DNA from 2 places in the Paucibacter sp. XJ19-41 genome. Region 2 is predicted to be linked to the other one. Evidence: riboswitches for the same ligand, from Rfam matches in the RefSeq annotation. Region 2 holds a riboswitch; the other holds the start of a gene.
The links. Region 2 has a riboswitch for cobalamin ahead of PO768_RS23885 (TonB-dependent receptor). Riboswitches for the same ligand answer to the same signal wherever they lie in the genome.
Positions count from the first base shown of each region.

Region 1 (5,777 bases), on a different contig from region 2:
TGCGTGACCGGCCCCCAGCTGCGCACCAGATGGGGGGCGACCAGACCAACAAAGGCGATCAGCCCGCATTGTGCAACGGCCGCCGCCGTGGCCAGGGCCAGCACCGCGATCAGCAGCACCCGCACCAGGGCCAGACGCACGCCCAGCGAATGCGCGGTGGCCTCGCCCAGGCTCAGCGCGTCCAGGCTGCGGCTGCAGCCCAGGGCCACCAGCAGGCAGGCCAGCAGGGTCGCGGCCATGATCATCACGGCACTCCAGCCAACAAAGCCGGTGCTGCCCAGCATGAAGGCCTGCATGGCCCGCATGATGTCGGGGTTCATCAGGGTCAGCAGGGCCGAGCCCGAGCCCAGCACCACGCCGACGACAACGCCGGCCAGCAGCAGTCTCAGCGTCTGCTCGACGCCGCGCGCCAGCAGCAGGGTCAGCAGCACTGCGCCCACCGCGCCAACAAAGGCTGCGCCCGTCATGCCCACCCGCAGCGCGAGCGCGGTGGCGGCCGGCGAGAAGCCGACCATGAAGAGCAGCACGGCCACGCCCAGCGAGGCGCCGGCCGAGCAGCCCAAGAGATAGGGGTCGGCCAGCGGATTGCGGAACAGGCCCTGCGCCACCGCGCCGGCCAGCGCCAGCAGCGCTCCGGCCAGCCAGGCACCCAGCGAGCGGGGCGCGCGGATGTCCCAGAGGATTTGCTGCATCACCGGGTCCTTGTCGACCCAGGGGCTCCAGCCGGTGCTGCCTATGGCCAGGCCCAGCGCCAGCAGCGCGGCGCTGCCGAGCAGCAGCATCAAGAGCCACAGGCCATGGCGAGCGCTCATCAGCGCATCCCTCCCGGGGGCGCATTGAAGGGCACGGTGGGCAGGGCCACCGGGCCGACGGCGGCCTCGCGCAGGCAGCGGGCCATCAGCGCGGCGGCCTCGTCCATGCGCGGGCCTGGGCGCACCAGCACATCAGATTCGGCCGGCACCCAGACGCAGATCTTCTTGTTTCTGACCGCCTGGATCGCACCCCAGCCGGGGCGCTGTGGCAGGCCCGACGCACTGCGCTGGCCCACCATGATGACCTGCGGGTCGGCGCGCACGACGAACTCGGGATTTAGCTTGGGGAAGGGCCCCAGCTCGGCCGGCACGATATTGCGGCCGTGCAGCCGGCTCAGGATCTCGCCCATGAAGGAGGCTGTGCCGGCCGCATAGGGCGCAGAGTCGACCTCGTAATAGATGCGCAGGCCGCGCGCAGCTGGCGGCAGGCTGGCCGCGCTGTGGGTGATGGCGCCGTCGATGCGGTTCCAGATTCGGCGCGCGTCGTCAGGCTTGCCCAAGAGCTGCGCGATCTTGTCCAGCACCCGTCGCACATCGCCCAGACTCTTTGTCTCCAGCGCGATGACCTTGATGCCCAGCGCCTCCAGCCGGTCCATCAGGCGCGAGGACATGCCCAGCAGCACGACATCGGGCTTCAGTGCCACCAGGGCCTCGATGCTGGTGTCGTCCAGCCCGCCCAGCTTGGGCAGGGCGCGGGCGGTGGCCGGGTAGTTGGAGAAGCGGTCGGTGCCGACCAGGCGGGCGCAGTCGCCCAGCTCGCAGACCGTCTCGGTCAGCGAGGGCAGCAGGCTGACGATGCGCCTGGGCACCTCGGTCAGCGTGACGGTTTGGCCGCGGTCGTCCTTGACGGTGATCGCTGCCTGGGCCAGCCCCGCCAGCACCATCAGCATGCTTGCCAACAGACGTTTCATAGCCTTCCTTCTTCTTTCTCCACCGCTCGGGTCCAGGCCTGGCCGGCCACCATCAGGGTCAGGTCTTGACAGCGCCGGGCCACGGCCTGGTTCAGACGGCCCAGTTCGTCGACATAAAAGCGCGCCGCACTCGACATCGGCGACACACCCCAGCCCACCTCGTTGGAGACGAATAGCACCGGCGAAGGCAGCGTCGGCAGCAGGTCCAGCAGGCGCTGGCGTTCGAGCTGCCAGCCGGCCAGGTCGGGCTGGTCGTCCATAGGCATCAACCAGTTGGTCAGCCACAAGGTCAGGCAGTCGACCAGGATCAGCCGCCCGGGGGCGGCGATTGAGGCGAGCCCCTGAGCCATTGCCAGCGGTGCTTCTATCGTGTCGAAGCCCGCCGGTCGGTCTTGTTGATGGCGCGCGATGCGCGCGCTCATTTCGGTGTCAAAAGCCAGCGCCGTGGCCAGCACCGTGACCTTGTGGCCGGGCACGGCCGCCAGCCAGGCCTGCGCCAGCCTTTCGGCATGGCGCGACTTGCCGCTGCGCTGGCCGCCGACGATCAGGTGGTGCTGGGCGGCGCTCATGGCTTAGAGCTCCGGGGTGTAGCGCAGACCGACGAAGAACTGGAAAGGCGCATTGGCATAGCCGCGCGCGGTCTCGTACTTGCGATCGAAGGCGTTGTCCAGCTTGAGCTGCAGGCGCAGCTGCTGATTCAGGCTGTACTGCGCATCCAGGTCCAGCGTGGCATAACCGCCCAGCTGGATACCGGTGTTTAGGTTGTCGGTGCGCTTGCCGCTGGCCAGGATTTGGGCGCCCAGGGCCCAGCCGGCCACGTCGGTCTCTGCGCGCAAGCTGCCATGGGTTTTGGCGCGGCGGGCCAGCACCTTGCCGTAGTTCTTGTGGCCTGCCAGCTCTGTGACGTCCTTGGGCGATTGCAGGTCCAGAGATCCGGACAGACGCACCACGCCGAAACTCGTGTTGCCCTTCAGGCTCAGGCCTTGCAGGCGGGCCTGGCCGACGTTTTCGTAGCAGCCGAACCCGTCCCGGCAGGGACCGGGTGCGCCGAAAATGATCAAGTCATCGACCAGGTTGCGGTAGGCCGTCAGGCTGGCGCCATGGACGCCTTGTGTGAAGTGCAGGCCGATCTCGGCGTTCTTGCCCTTCTCGGGCTCCAGATTGGGTTTGCCATACTGGCTGAAGCGCTGGTAGAGAGAGGGGGCTTTGAAGGCCGTGCCGTAGGAGCTGAGCAGGCGCCATTGCGGGCTCAGCTGGTAGCCGGCAGCGAGCGTGCCGGTGTTGGCGCTGCCGAACTCGCTGTCGCGGTCATGGCGCGCATGGGCTTGCAGCGACAGCGGGCCGGCGGACCAGAGATAGCCCAGCCCCACGGCATCTTGGTGGCGGTCGGCCTTGCCGCCGGCCACACTGGTGTTCAGCAGCTTGTCCTCGCGGCGCTCGAGCGAGCCGTTGAGCTGGCCGCCTCCCATCTTGAGGCCGGCGCTGAGCGCGATGGAGCGGGTGCGGGTTTCGGTCTTGTAGACGCTGGGCTTGGTTTCGTAGTTGTCGGTGGATTCGCCGATGCTCAAGCTGGTGTCCAGCGCCGTGCTCCACTGCGCGGTCCAGGCGGCGCGCAGCGCGCGGGCGGCGTTGATATTGCGGTCGTCGACCTTGGGCTTGGCCGTGGCGTCGTACTGGCTGTTGATATGGCTGTCGATGCCGATCAGGTCGACGCGGTGAGCCTTGTTCAGCTGCGCGCCCAGGCGCAGGCTGGCGCTGCGGCTGCGGTAGCCGTCGATATCGGGGCTGTAGCCTGGATCGCCGATCACCGGTCGGGTGTTGAAGCCATCGCTGCGCTCGCTGGCGACGGAGAGCGCGTAGTCGAAAATGCCGTTCAGGCCGCTGATGCTGGCGTCCAGCTTTGCCAGGCCGTTGTTGCCGCCGCCCACACCCAGCTCCAGCAGCGGTGCGCCCTCGCCCTTGCGGGTGAAAATCTGCACCACGCCACCGATGGCATCGGAGCCGTAGATCGCGCTTGCGGCGCCACGCACGATCTCGATGCGCTCGATCTGCGCCAGGGGCAGCGACTGCCAGGATGCGCCGTCGGTGCGCTGCGAGTCGTAAGGCACACCGTCGATCAAGACCTTGGTGTGGCGGGTTTCGGCGCCGCGCACGAACAGGCTGGTGTTGGCACCGGGGTTGCCGTTGCGGACCATCTCGAAACAGGCCTGGCTGCGCAGCAGATCGGCCAGGCCGCCAAAGGCCTGGCGCTCGATGTCGGCGCGGGTGATCACGGTGGCATCGGCCAACACCTGGCTCAGCGCCTGCGGGCTGCGGGTGGCGGTCACGAAGACCGGGTCGAGACCCTTGCGGCCGGCGGACTGGGCGTGGGCCTCGGGCAGGGCCGCCAGCAGCGCCAGGGCAAAGGGAGTCATGCGCAGCAGTGCGCTCGTCGCGCGTGCGGGACGCCGAACAGAAGTATTCATTTATGGACCAACAACAGTACATCCAGGACGCCAGCTTCCCCGCGGGTCCTGTGGAACGACGGCCCGGCCAACGCCGGGACATCACTTGTTGGCCGGTATCCGGGCTGGTGGATGCAAGCTCTGAGTCCTTCCCAGCGCCTCAAGCGCCAGTGGAGCGAGTACAGAACCGGAAGCCGCGCTAGGCGACTTCGTCCACTTACCGTTGCGGGGACAGCTCAGGTTAGGTTTACCTCGGCGAGGCGCGCCCTTCTGATTCCCGTTTAACTGCGCAGCCATGACGGCTGCACGAGCACCAACGCCGTGGATTCTAGCGGCTAGCGTGGTGCCGAGGCGGCGCTGCTCTTGGGCCGCTTGGGTTTCTTGGTCTTGGGCTTCTTGGTCGACGGCGGTTTGTCGCCCTCCGCCTTGCTCAGCACCGGCTCGGGCCGAGCCAGGCCATCGATGCCGACAGGCCCACCCTTGGGATGGCTGGCCTCGAAACGCTGGCGCTCACGCTCGAGCTCGCGGGCCCGCTTGGCATCGGCGCGCTGGCGCTGCAGGGCCTCGCGCTGCGCGGCCGAGGCCGGCTGCTCGTATTCGACGGCCCGGTGGGTGCCGGCCTTGCCGTCGGGGCAGGGCGAGTCGCGCAGATCGCGGCCCTCGGGCCCGCAGCGATAGACGCCGGTGCTGCGGGTTTCGGTCTGTGCCGGCACGCCGCTGACCACGGCCATCAAGGCGATGGTGCAGCAGGTGAGCGGCAGGGCGTTCATGATGATGCAGGCGCGGTGGGTGGCGTGTCCGGTTTGGGTGGCTTGGGCCTGGGCGGCTTGGCATGTATCTTCATCATGGCCCGCTCCAGTTCGCCTTTCAACATCAGATCGACGGATTCCAGCGACTTGGTGATGCAGTCCTCGATGGCCTGGCGTTCGGCCAGCGGCGGCTTGCGCAAGACATAGCCGGCCACCTCGGCCTTGACGCCGGGATGGCCGATGCCCAGCCGCAGCCGCCAGAAATTGGCCGAGCCCAGGCAGGCCTGCATGTCCTTGAGCCCGTTGTGGCCGCCGTTGCCGCCGCCTTGCTTGAACTTCATCTGGCCGGGCTCGATATCGAGCTCGTCATGGATGGCCAGGATCTCCTCGGGCGCGATCTTGAAGAAGCGCGCCAGCGCGGCCACCGATTTGCCGCTGAGGTTCATATAGGTCATCGGCTCCAGCAGCCAGATCGGCCCGGCCGCGCCAGGCGCGTTATTGATGCGCGCCACCAGGCCGTGATAGTTGCGGTCCACCGCCAGCGTGCCGCCGAGCTTGCGGGCCAGGTCATTGACCCACCAGAAGCCGGCGTTGTGGCGGGTGTCCTCGTATTCGGGGCCTGGGTTGCCGAGGCCAACAAAGAGTCGAATCATGGGCGGGATTATCCCTGCCCATGACCCGAGCCCGGCCGCGCTCAGCCGCCCCAGCCGCCGGCCAGCGCCTTGTAGACGCCCACCAGCGAGGTGGCGGCCGCCGTCTGCGACTGGGCCAGCCGGTCGCGCGCCGACAGCAGCTCGCGCTCGGCATCGAGCACCGCGAGGAAGTCGCTGACGCCGACACCGAAACGCTCGCGCGCGATCA
Region 1 covers NZ_JAQOWX010000028.1:45,826-51,602, forward strand. Annotated here, with positions in the region: gene PO768_RS09925 (FecCD family ABC transporter permease) at 1-812, opposite strand, end outside; gene PO768_RS09930 (ABC transporter substrate-binding protein) at 812-1,723, opposite strand; gene cobU (bifunctional adenosylcobinamide kinase/adenosylcobinamide-phosphate guanylyltransferase) at 1,720-2,292, opposite strand; gene PO768_RS09940 (TonB-dependent receptor domain-containing protein) at 2,296-4,188, opposite strand; cobalamin riboswitch at 4,263-4,500, opposite strand; gene PO768_RS09945 (hypothetical protein) at 4,503-4,937, opposite strand; gene pth (aminoacyl-tRNA hydrolase) at 4,934-5,569, opposite strand; gene PO768_RS09955 (TolC family protein) at 5,611-5,777, opposite strand, start outside.
Region 1: linked by a shared signal. The riboswitch ahead of PO768_RS09940 (TonB-dependent receptor domain-containing protein) and the one ahead of PO768_RS23885 (TonB-dependent receptor) in region 2 are both predicted to bind cobalamin.

Region 2 (5,777 bases):
GGGCGAGGTGATGATGTGGTCCTTGACGATCTCGAACAGCGCCGCCGTCCACTCCAGACCGGCGCCGGCCCGCTTGTAGCCCAGTTCGAGCTGCCGGCCCTCGGTCAGGCGCAGATCCTTGTTGGCACTGGAGATCGACACCACATTGCCGACCGGATCGGTGCCGGTGCTGGCCTGGGCATAAAGGCTTTGCGTCGCATCGAGCTGGAACACCGTGCCCAGGCGCCAGGTGCTGGGGCTGAAGCGGGCCGCCCAGGGCGCCGGCAGCGCCGTGCCGGGCGCTGGATTGAGATTCTCGCGATCCACCCGAGTGCGATCACGGCGCAGCCCCAGGCTCAGCAGCCAGCGCGGCGCGGCCTGCCAGCTGGCCTCGGCGAACAGGGCCTGCTGATCGACCTCCGAGCGGCTGCGCGGCAGCAGCGCATCCCTGGCCTTGTAGAGGCCGGGATCGAAACCCTGCAAAGGCACGCGGCTGACGGTGCTGTATTCGTAGCGGTCGTTGGCATGCACGAAGTCCAGCGCCATCTGCTCGACGCCCACCAGGGCCTGCACAGCGCCAACGCGGGCCAGCAGGTCGGCCCGCAGCCCCGATTGGCGCAGCCGGTGCTGGATGCCCAGATAGCCCACGCGCTCGATCTGCTGGCCGTCCGGGGCCAGGCTGTACTCCTCCAGATTGCGCCACTGGCGATCGGCCTGGAAGCGGTAGGCCACGGCGCGGGCGCTCAGCGCATCGTTGATGCGCCAGTCCAGGCGCGCGCGGGCACGGTCCTGATCGACCTGCCAGAGCGCGTCGCTGACGTTGTAGTTCTCGCGGCGCAGCTCGGGCCAGAGGCTGCCATCGGCCTTCAGCGGCGTGCCGAAGTGATTGCTCGGACGTTCGCGATGCGCATCCAGGCTCAGGTCCAGGCGCAGATCGGGTGTGGCCTGCCAGCGCAGCGTGCTCATCAGCTTGGCGTGCCGGTGATCGCCGCGCTGCACATGGCCGTCGCCGCCAGTGGCCAGCGCATCCACGCGCAGCGCGGTGCCGGCGCTCAGGGGCTGGTTCAGGCCCAGACCCAGCCGGTAGTCGCCGGCCGTGCCCAGGCCTGCCGTCAGCTCCGCGCCCGTCTCGCGGCCCGGGGCCTTACGGACCAGGTTGACCAGGCCGCCGATGCTGCCGTCGCCATACAGCACCGAGGCCGGGCCGCGCAGGATCTCGATGCGCTGATAGCCCCAGCTGTCGGTCGGCGTGGACTGGGTGCCCGAGGCCGTGGCCATGCGCAGCCCGTCCTCGGCGCTGGCCACCGACTCGTTGCCGGTGAAGCCGCGGCTCGAGTAGGTGCTGCCCGAGGTGGCCGAGGCCTGCACCATGATGCCGGTGGCGCGACCCACCGTGTCGGCCACGCGGGTGTCGCCGCGGGCCTGCTGCAGGGACACATCGATGCTTTCGATGCTGGCCGGCGTATCCAGCGCGCTCAGCGCCAGGCGCGAGGCCGTCAGCTGCGGGGCCTTCAGGCCGCCGGCCTTGTGCGAGGCCCCCTGCACCAGCACCGGCCTGAGCTCGGTGGTCGGCGCGGTGCTGGGCGGGTCGACTTCGGCGGCGCAGGCCGGCATGCCCAGCAGGGTCAGGGCAGCGGCCGCGCAGGGGGCCACGACGGCGCAAGGCCGTGCAGGGAACTTCTTCATGATGATCAGCGCTCAACAAAGGGGGACGGCCACGCCGCCCGCGCCGCGAACAGCGGTGGACAGAGCAAGGCAGACAGGCAAGGACCATCCCTCGTGCGCACCACCTCCCCGTGGCCGCGCACCTCATGACGCTGCCGCCGGCCCGAGGGCTGACGGCGCATCGCCTTGTTGGCCGGTATCCGGGCTGACGGCGCGGCTCATATGCCCTTCCCAGACGCCGGGGCATCCAGTGGGCTGCGGATATGAGCTGCAGGTTTCTTCTTTCTGTCGAAACCTGGGTCCGTTTGACCGTTGCGGGGGCAGCTCAGGCAAGGATGGGGCCGCGTGGCCCTGCTCCCTCCTGATTCCCGTTTAACTGCGGCATCAATGACTGATCCCGCGAGCACCAACGGCGCGCATTCTATGCGAGGCCGGTATACCCCGATGTTGATCGGGCAAGACCAGGCCCCGGCCGTTCAGTCGTAGATTGACTTCTCGGGCCGCCGCGTGATCACCGCGATCGGCGGGGCCCAGCGTTCGCCGCGCGGCTTCGTGCTGGTCACCAGGGTGATCTCGCTGGGCTCGAAGACCTCGACGTTGTGCGTGATGGGCGTGGTCAGCAGGTACTGCGCGCGCGTGCTGCGCAGGAAGTGGCCGACCAGCTGGATATTGCGCACGTCCAGATGGGCAAAGGGCTCGTCGATAAAGACAAAGCCGCCGGGGGTCTCGTCGTCCTTCATCAGGCCCACCAGCAGGATCAAGCTCTTGAGCACCTGCTGGCCGCCCGAGGCCTCGCCGTCGTTCAGGCCCACCTCGCCCTTGCCGTCGAAGTTGAAGCGCACATGCAGGCCGGCCTGGGCCAGCACCATATCGTCGTTGTCCAGATGCGGCAGCTCGGCCTGGGCCATCACGCCGGCCAGTTCGCCGAGCTCCTGCACATTCTTCTTGTAGCGCCGCACGGTCGCGCGCAGCACATCGATATAGCGCTCGCGGGCATTGAAGGCGGCGATGCGCGCCATCTCGTTGCTGGCGCGGCGGTCCTCCAGCTGGCTGCTCTGCTCCAGCACCGAGACGTTCATCCGCGCATGGCGCTCCTGCACGGCGGGATCGGTCTCCCACACCCCGGTGTCCAGCTCCTGCTGCACATGGCGAGCCGCGATCTCGGCCTGCTTGGCGTTCTCGAACTCGTCGCGCAGCGCCTGCACCTTGGCCGGCTGCGTCCAGCTGGCCGGGAAGCGCTCGCGCGCCTCGCGCGAGGCCTTGGCCGCCAGGGCCAGGTCTTGCCGGCGCGACTCATGCTCGCGCAGCACGCGCAGCACATTCTCCTCGCTGGCCTTCAGCCCGCCCTGGGCGGCCTCATAGTCGCGCTCGCTGCGGGTGGCCGCGGTCAGCGCGCGGTCATGCTCGGCGTCGAGCGCGGCCATGCGGGTGGCGGCCTCGATACGGGCCTGGCGCAAGCCGGCCAGGCGGGCCCGGCCTTCCGCAAACTCGGCGGCCCGCTCGGCCAGCTCGCGCGCGGCCTTGTGGCCCTGGGCCGCCCGCTGCACGTCCTTGAGCTGGCGCTCGACCTCGGCCTGCTCCTTGGCGATGCGGCTCAGCTCGCTGTCGTAGCGGCTCAGCTCACGCTCCAGCGAGGCGCGGCGCGAATCCAGCGCCGAGGTGCCGAACTGGTAGTCGCGCGCCTCCACCCAGAGGCTGCGGCCGCCGCGACCGTCGCGGTAATAGGCCTCGGGCGTGATCCACTCGCCGCCGGCCTTGGCTCCGGTCTCGGTGTCCTTGACGCAGCGTATCGTCGCCAGCTGGCGCAGCAGCCAGCCGGGCAGCTTGGCATTGATCTTCAGCGCCGCCAGCAGCGAATCCTTGGGCGCCTGGGCCGGCGCGTTCTCGCCGTCGGCAACGACGTAATGGCGGTAGCGCTCCTTGGCCGCCAGGCCGAAGGCGCGGCCTTCGTCGCCGCTGTGGGCCAGCACCACCACCCAGCGCGAGGGCCGCAGCAGGCCCTCGGCGGCGGCACGCCAGGCCTCGTCGGCGATGTCGATGCAGTCGGCCAGCACATGGTGGGCGATGCCGGCCTCGTCGAGCGCGCGCCGAAAGCGCGTCACCTCGGGCGGCGGCGGCGGCAGGCGCTGGCCGCTCAGGGCCTCCATCGCCGCCTGGGCCTTGCGGCTCTGGTCGTTCTGGCGCGTGAAGCTCTCGCGCAGCGTGTGCTGGCGGCTGCTCAGTTCCTCCAGGCGCTGGGTCAGCTCCTGGCCGTCGGACTCCACCGCGGCCAGCGCCTTCAGCTCCTCCTCGCGCTTGGCCAGCAGCTCGACCGGGCGCTCGGCCTCGCGGGCCGCATCGAAGGCGCCGCGCGCGAGCTTGCGCTCGGCCTCCAGGTCCACCAGCTTCTGCTTGGCGGCCTCATGGCCCAGGTGCAGCGCATGCAGCTCGGCGCGCTTGGCCGACATCTGGCGCTTGTCGCTGGCGGCGAACAGGCGCTGGCGGTGCAGCTCGCGCAGGTTCTGCGCGGTGCGCGCGCGCGACTCGGCCCATTGCAGCACCGGCACCACCTCGGTGGCCAGGCGCTCGCGCTCCTTGAGCCGCAGCTGGTACTGCTGATAGCTGTTGACGCGGTTGGCCAGGTCCGAGAGCTGGGCCTGGGTGTGCGAGAGCTCGTGCGCGGCCTGCTCGACCTCCTTGAGCAGGCTTTGCTGGTGGCTGCGTGCCTGGTCGTAGCGGTCCAGCACCTCCTGGTCGCCGAAGACCTCGAACACCAGACGCAGCAGCTCCTTGGGCGAGAGTTCGCACAGCCGGTCGGTCTGGCCCTGCTCCAGCGCCAGCACGCGGCCGATCGCGCGGGTCAGGCCGGCGGCCTCGAGGCGGCGCTTCCAGGCCTCGATGCCCAGCCAGTCCTTCTCGGCCTTCTCGGCCAGCGCCTCGATCTCGTGCACGCCGTCCAGCATCACATAGCGGCGCTGCCAGTCGCCGCCGTGGCGCTCGATGCGGCAGGCCAGCGTCACTTGGTCGGAGTACAGCAGCGAGCTGGCGAAGGGGCGCGAGCTGTTCTGGCGGCCGCGCGCGCGGTTGTCCACCAGCGCGCGCAGCCAGGCCGTCTCGGCATTGGCGTGGCGCGCATAGGTCTTGTAGGTGCGGCCGCCCGAGCACTCCAGGCCCAGCAGGGTGCGCATCGCGTCGAGCAGCGTGGTCTTGCCCGAGCCATTGGGGCCGGCAATCGTGATGATGGCGCCGTCCAGCGGCATCGAGACGCGCTGGCAGTAGTCCCAGTGCAGCAGTTCCAGAGATTGCAGATGAAACATAGATGGGGTCAGGTCTCGCTGTCGAGTTCGGCTTGTTCGCCGGCCTGCAGCCGGGCAACCAGGGGCGCGGCGGCCGGGTCGGTCGAGCGGGCCAGCACATCGGCCAGCGCGCCGTCGAGGATGCGCGGCGCCAGCGTGTCGTAGTCCAAGAGCAGGTCCAGCAGCGGGCCTTCGGCGATGTCCTCGCCGCGGCGGATGATGAAGCCGTTGCGTTCCAGGAGCTTCAGATTGGAGTCCAGCCGCATCTTCTTGCCCAGCTGGTTGCCGAAATCGGCCAGCAGGCTGCGGTAGGACACGGTGGGCGAGACGCTGGCGGCCAGCGGCAGCGGCTTGTCGGTGGCGAAGAATTCGCCCTGCCCTTCCTCCTTGGCCTCGGCCCGCGCCACCTGACGCTGGCGCTTGGGCAGCACGATCAGCGACCACAGCACGATCAGCAGCGCGACGCCGTCGCGCGGCAGGTCCAGATTGTTCTTGGCCGCCAGGCCTGTCTCGCCGAACACCGAGACCTCGGCCGGGCGCAGCATCGCGACGCTGATATGGTCGGCATAGAGGTTGTCGATCACCTTCAGCCCGACCTGGGCCAGCCGGTCGCCCAGGGCGGCCCACAGCTCGGTGTCGATCAGCGCACGGCGCACCAGCGCATGGTTGCGGGGCAGCCAGCGGCGCGCGATCAATTGCGCCGCCAGGTGGGCGGCATCATCCAGGGCTTGGCTCATGAGGAAGAGGCTTCTTTCGGGGAATCGGGGGCCGGGTTGTAGAGCACACCGCGGCTCATCCACTTGACGAATTCATCGCTGGTCTCGCCCTGCTCGGCCGACCAGCGCACGCGCCAGGGCT
Region 2 covers NZ_JAQOWX010000126.1:1,404-7,180, reverse strand. Annotated here, with positions in the region: gene PO768_RS23885 (TonB-dependent receptor) at 1-1,665, opposite strand, end outside; cobalamin riboswitch at 1,819-2,070, opposite strand; gene PO768_RS23880 (ATP-binding protein) at 2,121-4,940, opposite strand; gene PO768_RS23875 (hypothetical protein) at 4,949-5,656, opposite strand; gene PO768_RS23870 (hypothetical protein) at 5,653-5,777, opposite strand, start outside.